DNA from 3 places in the Terrabacter sp. GCM10028922 genome. Region 1 is predicted to be linked to each of the others. Evidence: predicted binding sites of a transcription regulator. Region 1 holds the regulator's gene; each other region holds the start of a gene.

What was found. Region 1 encodes HrcA, which represses chaperone genes, less so after heat shock. Its sites were predicted from a motif close to TTNGCACTCGNNNNNNNCGAGTGCNAA; they were not measured.
Region 2: the regulator HrcA is predicted to act here: its motif matches at 1,218-1,244, upstream of groL (chaperonin GroEL).
Region 3: the regulator HrcA is predicted to act here: its motif matches at 1,319-1,345, upstream of groES (co-chaperone GroES).

Annotation. Positions count from the first base shown of each region.
Region 1 is NZ_JBHTFG010000002.1:116,106-118,369, forward strand. It holds gene ACFQU3_RS01930 (DUF3097 domain-containing protein) at 1-566, opposite strand, end outside; gene hrcA (heat-inducible transcriptional repressor HrcA) at 801-1,844, shown strand; gene dnaJ (molecular chaperone DnaJ) at 1,924-2,264, shown strand, end outside.
Region 2 is NZ_JBHTFG010000017.1:24,040-26,303, reverse strand. It holds gene groL (chaperonin GroEL) at 1-1,063, opposite strand, end outside; gene ACFQU3_RS16715 (HIT family protein) at 1,280-1,708, opposite strand; gene ACFQU3_RS16710 (hypothetical protein) at 1,757-2,264, opposite strand, start outside.
Region 3 is NZ_JBHTFG010000005.1:106,967-109,230, reverse strand. It holds gene groL (chaperonin GroEL) at 1-725, opposite strand, end outside; gene groES (co-chaperone GroES) at 870-1,166, opposite strand; gene ACFQU3_RS04830 (class I SAM-dependent methyltransferase) at 1,389-2,264, shown strand, end outside.

The DNA.
Region 1 (2,264 bases):
TCCTTCGTGCCGGGCACGAGGTGGTCGACGAGCACGCCGAGGCGGCGGCCGGGGCCCGGCTGGAACTCCGCGATGATGCCGGCGAGGTCGTCCACGCCGTCCATGAGCTCGACGACGACGCCCTCGACGCGCAGGTCGTCACCCCAGACCTTCTCGACGAGCTCGGCGTCGTGTCGGCCCTCGACATAGATGCGTGAGCCGCTCGCGACCTTCGCTCGTGCACCCTGCACGGCGACGGAGCCGCTGGCGGTACGGGACGCCGCACGGCGGGCGTCGGCGAGGGCCGCTGTCGCCGCGGCGGTGGGCGGGGTGAGGGTCACCGGTGCACCGTCGACGAGGAAGCCCGGCCCGAGCGGGAACGCCTTGGTGCGACCCCGTCGGTCCTCGAGGTGGACGACGTGCATGCCGCCCGCCTTCTCGACGCGTACGACGGCGCCGACCCAGCCGGTCTCGACCTCCTCGACGACGAGGTCGCGCTCGGCGGGGGTCGGGACCGACCGGCCGCGCTTCGGCGCGCGCCAGTCCCCGCTCAGCACGTCGGATCCGTAGCGGTCGATGGGAGGCACCACGGGAGGGTATGCCGTGTGGATGCCACTCGCGCAGCCGCCACGCGGGTGCACGCGCCCCCTCAACCGTCGAGTGGGCACTTTCACCCGCGACCCCGGGTCGAGTGGAGCGCCTCGACCCGGGCGCGTCCTGGCCGTCCCGGCATACGGTTGGATGAAATCGGAGATCGGCCGCCCACGACGTAGACTTGGCACTCGTCAACGGAGAGTGCCAGAGACGCGAGGAGGGACGCGATGAGCGAGGACCGCAGGCTGATGGTGCTGCGCGCGATCGTGCAGGACTACGTCCAGACCTCCGAGCCGGTCGGCAGCAAGGCCCTCGTCGAGCGCCACCACCTCGGGGTGAGCGCCGCGACCGTGCGCAACGACATGGCCCTGCTCGAGGAGGAGGGTCTGATCCATGCGCCGCACACGTCGGCCGGGCGCGTGCCCACCGACGCCGGCTACCGCGTCTTCGTCGACCGGCTCAGCGCCGTCAAGCCCCTCGGCCCGGGGGAGCGGCGCGCGATCAGCCAGTTCCTCGAGGGGGCGGTCGACCTCGACGACGTCGTCGACCGCACGGTCCGGCTGCTCGCGAGCCTGACCCGCCAGGTCGCGGTCGTGCAGTACCCCTCGCTGACCCGCTCGACGGTGCGGCACATCGAGCTCGTCCCGCTGGGTGCCTCGCACCTCATGGTCGTGCTCATCGTCAACACCGGCCGGGTCGAGCAGCGGGTCGTCGACATCGGCCGTTCGCTCCTCGACGCCGAGGGGGAGGCGCTCGTCTCGTCGATGCGCACCCGCATCAACGACGTCGCGGCAGGCCTGCCCTTCACCGTCGCGGCCACGCAGCTGCGTCGGCTCGTCGACGAGGCCGATGACGCCGAGCGTGCGGGGTTGACGGCCGTGATCTCCGCGCTCGGCGACGCCCTCGTCGAGGAGCGCGAGGAGCGTGTAGTCCTCGCCGGTCAGGCCAACCTGGCCCGCGCCGGCACCGACTTCCCACGCACGATCGGTCCGATCCTCGAGGCCCTCGAAGAGCACGTCACCCTGCTGCGCCTCCTCGGCCAGCTCGGCGACGATCCCGACCTCGTGTCGGTCCGCATCGGCTCGGAGAACCCCGTCACCGGCCTGCAGACGACGTCGCTCGTCTCGATGGGCTACGGCTCGGGCGCCGAGCGCGTCGCGAGCCTCGGGGTGCTGGGCCCGACCCGCATGGACTACCCCACGACCATGGCCTCGGTCCGGGCGGTCGCGCGCTACGTGTCCGAGATCCTCGACGAGAACCAGGCCACCTGACCCAGACCCGACCCGGCCAGCCCGACCGGTGCATCGTCGCGCCGGAACCGAACGCACCACGTACCAAAGGAACCCGAGCTTGAACGACTACTACGCCGTCCTCGGCGTCTCGCGCGACGCGAGCCAGGAGGACATCAAGAAGGCCTACCGTCGACTCGCCCGCAAGCTGCACCCGGACGTCAACTCCGGCGCCGAGGCCGAGGACGAGTTCAAGCGGGTGTCGCAGGCCTACGACGTGCTGTCCGACCCGCAGAAGCGTCAGTCCTTCGACATGGGCGCCGACCCGTTCGCCACCGGCGGCGCGGGCTTCGGTGCGGGCCAGGGCTTCTCGTTCAGCGACGTGATGGACGCGTTCTTCGGCGCCGGTTCTGCCGCCGGCACGCGCGGCCCGCGCCCCCGGGTCCAGCGCGGCCAGGACGC
Region 2 (2,264 bases), on a different contig from region 1:
CCGACTTCTCGATCTCGGCCTTGATCTGGGCGATGCGGCCCTCGATCTGCGAACGGTCCTCGGCGTCCTCGACGATGGTCGTCTCGTCCTTCGTGACGACGACCTTGCGAGCGCGGCCGAGCAGGTCGAGGGTGGCGTTCTCGAGCTTGAGACCGACCTCCTCGGAGATGACCTGGCCACCGGTGAGGATGGCGATGTCGGTGAGCATGGCCTTGCGGCGGTCGCCGAAGCCCGGGGCCTTGACGGCGACGGACTTGAACGTGCCCTTGATCTTGTTCACGACGAGCGTCGCGAGGGCCTCACCCTCGATGTCCTCGGCGATGATCAGCAGCGGCTTGCCCGACTGCATGACCTTCTCCAGGAGCGGGATGAGGTCCTTGATGTTGCCGATCTTGGAGTTGGCGACGAGCACGTAGGCGTCGTCGAGGACGGCCTCCATGCGCTCGGTGTCGGTGACGAAGTACGCCGAGATGTAGCCCTTGTCGAAGCGCATACCCTCGGTCATCTCCAGCTCGAGACCCATGGTGTTGGAGTCCTCGACGGTGATGACGCCTTCCTTGCCGACCTTGTCCATCGCCTCGGCGATGAGCGCGCCGATCTCCTCGTCGGCCGCGGAGATGCTGGCGGTCGAGGCGATCTGCTCCTTGGTCGTGACCTCCTTGGCCTGCTCGAGCAGGCGGGCGGAGACAGCGTCGACGGCCTTCTCGATGCCCCGCTTGAGGGCCATCGGGTTGGCGCCGGCGGCCACGTTGCGCAGGCCTTCCTTCACCATGGCCTGGGCGAGGACGGTGGCCGTCGTCGTGCCGTCACCGGCGACGTCGTCGGTCTTCTTGGCAACTTCCTTGACGAGCTCCGCGCCGATCTTCTCGTACGGGTCGTCGAGCTCGATCTCCTTGGCGATCGAGACACCGTCGTTGGTGATGGTGGGGGCGCCCCACTTCTTCTCCAGAACGACGTTGCGGCCCTTCGGGCCGAGCGTCACACGGACGGCGTCGGCGAGGATGTTCATTCCTCGCTCGAGCCCGCGGCGCGCCTCTTCGTCAAACGCAATGGTCTTGGCCATTCGGGTGGTTCCTCCCACGCGAATCGTTGGTGGTGGCCCGCGTGCCGCCCGCGACGGACGGGACCGGACTCCTCAGCTCACGTCGCTGCGAACCCAGCCCCTCGGCATTCGGTCCATATCTGTCACTCCCACGGGGAGAGTGCTAACGCCATTATTGGCACTCTCGGGGTGAGAGTGCAAACAACTGGCCACGCGGACGACGCGGTGCGCCCGCGGTCACTGACGCGGTGCCACCGCTTCGAGGGCGGCGGCGAGGCGGGCGGCGTACTCGGCGGACTCCGCCTCCGACGCGTACTTGGTCCGCGGCCAGAAGAAGCCGCGCAGGCCGTCACCCTTCGTACGGGGCACGACGTGGACGTGCAGGTGCGGCACCGACTGGCTCACGACGTTGTTCATCGCGACGAACGTGCCCTGGGCGCCCAGACCATCGACCGCGGCGGCGGCCAGCCGCCGAGCCGCGCCGAGCAGGCCCGCGTGCAGCTCGCCCGGGAGGTCGAGGAGCGTGTCGACGTGCGGCCGCGGGACGAGCAGGACGTGCCCCTTGAACACCGGACGCCGGTCGAGGAAACCGAGGAAGTCCGGCTCGTCGAGCACGACGTCGGCTGGGATCTCGCCCGCGACGATGGAGCAGAAGACGCAGTCCATGCGCTCAGGCTCCCATGGGCACCCGCCCGAGCCGGTGGGTGCGCCGCCTCAGCAGATGACGAGCAGGACGCACCCGCCGTCGTCGCCGGAGGACGTCGGCGAGCTCGTCGGCGTCGGCTTCTTCGTCGAGGTCGGCTTCGGCTTGGGGTTGTCGTGCGTCGAGGTGGGGTCCGGCGCCGACGTCGAGGTCGGTGCCGGGACAGCCGTCGAGGTCGTGGTCGTGGTCGAGGTCGGCGCGGGGGCCGGGGCCTTGCTCGTCGGCAGCTTTGTCGGCGTGGCGGATGCCTGCTCGACGACGGCCGTCGACGTCGGCTGGCTGCTCGTGGTGCCTGCTGTGGTGCGCGAGGCGACGGACGTGCTCGATGACGTTGACTCGCCCCAGCCGTCGGCCGACGAGGTGCTCGCCCAGTCACCGCCCGGCAGTCCGGGGAACGCGGACGACATCGCCTCGTCGCTCCAGCTGTCGCCGGACCAGAACGCGACGGCGCTCGTCGTGCCGATGGCGAAGGTGGCGAGCACGGCCGCGATGAGAAGCTTGCGCCGAGGCTTCGGGTCT
Region 3 (2,264 bases), on a different contig from region 1:
CCCGACTGCACGACCTTCTCGAGGATCGGGAGCACCTCGGCGACCGAGGAGATCTTGCCCTGGTTGATGAGCACGTAGGCGTCCTCGAGGACGGTCTCCATGCGCTCGGTGTCGGTCACGAAGTACGCCGAGAGGTAGCCCTTGTCGAACTGCATGCCCTCGGTGAACTCGAGCTCGGTCGCAGTCGTCGAGGACTCCTCGACGGTGATGACGCCGTCCTTGCCGACCTTGTCGAACGCCTCGCCGATGAGGCCACCGAGCGTGGCGTCCTGGGCGGAGAGCGTGGCGACGGAGGCGATCTCGTCCTTGCCGTCGACCTCGCGGGCGTTCTCGAGGAGGCGGTCGTTGACCGCGGTGACGGCCTTGTCCATGCCGCGCTTGAGCGCGGCGGGGGCGGCGCCCGCAGCGACGTTGCGCAGGCCCTCCCTGACCATGGCCTGGGCGAGGACGGTCGCGGTCGTCGTGCCGTCGCCGGCGATGTCGTTGGTCTTGGTCGCGACCTCCTTGGCGAGCTGGGCGCCGAGGTTCTCGTAGGCGTCCTCGAGCTCGATCTCACGGGCGATGGTCACGCCGTCGTTCGTGATCGTGGGGGCGCCCCACTTCTTGTCGATGACGACGTTGCGGCCCTTCGGGCCGAGCGTCACCTTGACGGCGTTGGCGAGCGCGTCGACGCCGCGCTCGAGCGACTTGCGGGCGGAGTCGTTGAACTCCAGCTGCTTGGCCATGGTGTTCCTTTTTGGCTCGGGTTGCTTTGTGGTTCTTGGGATTCCGGGCGGGACCCGGTCAAACGGGACGCACCCCGGGGAGACCCCGGCCTAATGGTTCGGGATGCTCACCGGGGTGCGTTCACGGCATGCGGCGTGACGACGTCAGCCGACGACGGCGAGCACGTCACGTGCGGAGAGGATGAGGTACTCCTCGCCGCCGTACTTCACCTCGGTGCCGCCGTACTTGCTGTAGATGACCTTGTCGCCGACCTTGACGTCGAGCGGGACGCGCTCGGTGCCGGTGTCGTTGAAGCGGCCGGGGCCGACAGCGAGGACCTCGCCCTCCTGGGGCTTCTCCTTGGCCGTGTCCGGGATGACGAGGCCGGACGCGGTGGTCTGCTCGGCCTCGAGGGACTTGACGACAATGCGGTCTTCGAGCGGCTTGATGGAAACCGACACGGTGGTGACCTTCCCTTCGGGACAGTCGGAAACTGACTACGGACTGTGGGCTCATCGAGGCTGGCCGCCGTCGCGGGGGTCGACCGCCCTCGAGGAGGGGTGCTGGCACTTTCAGGTCGAGAGTGCCAACAAGGTGAAATCTAGGTTTGCGGTTAGCACTCGGTCAAGTCGAGTGCCAGATCCGGCGCGTCGCGTGCCCGGCCGCGCTGGCAGGATGTGGCCATGGACGCCGCCATGGTCGACCGCCTCTCGGACGGCGAGGGCTGGGCGCTGCTCCGGTCACTCCCGCCGTACGACGAGCATGCGTCGCTCACCCTCCAGGGCCGTCTGCGCGACGCCGGCTACGACGCCGACCTCGTGGCCGCCGCGATGACCCAGTCGCGGCTGCGCTCACGCGGCGTCGAGAAGTTCGGCGAGTTCGCCGCCGGGATGCTCTTCACCGCCGACGGGCTCGAGCAGTCCACCCGCCTGGCCATCGCGGCGCGCCACGCCCACCGGTATGCCGCAGCCGGGGTCCGTGACGTCTACGACCTCGGCTGCGGGCTCGGGGCCGACGCCATGGCGTTCGCGGGCCTCGACCTCACGGTGCACGCCGTGGACGCCGACGCGGCGACGGCCCGCGTCGCCGCGGTCAACCTCAGGCACTGGCCGTCGGCCCGGGTGACCCACGCACGCGCCGAGGACGTCCTCCTCCCCCAGGGCGAGGGCCGCCGCCACCTCGGCCTCTGGCTCGACCCGGCCAGGCGCGTCAGCGGTGTCGCCGACGTCCGCGGCCGGACCCGACGCGTCTTCTCGCTCGACGCCATCTCACCCTCGTGGTCGCAGGTGCTCGCGTTCGCCGACGACGTTCCGGCAACGGGCGCCAAGCTCTCCCCCTCGTTCCCTCACGGATCCGTGCCGCGCGGCGCCGAGGCCCAGTGGACGTCCTGGTACGGCGAGGTGCTCGAGTGCGCTGTGTGGTGGGGGCCCCTCGTCGCGACCGCGGGCCGCACGGCGGCGGTGTGCACCGAGACCTCGACGACGGTCGTGACGGAGTCCGACGCGGCAGACGGCGCCCTGCCGCCCGCGCTCGGGTCCGTGCACGAGGTGAGCGAGTGG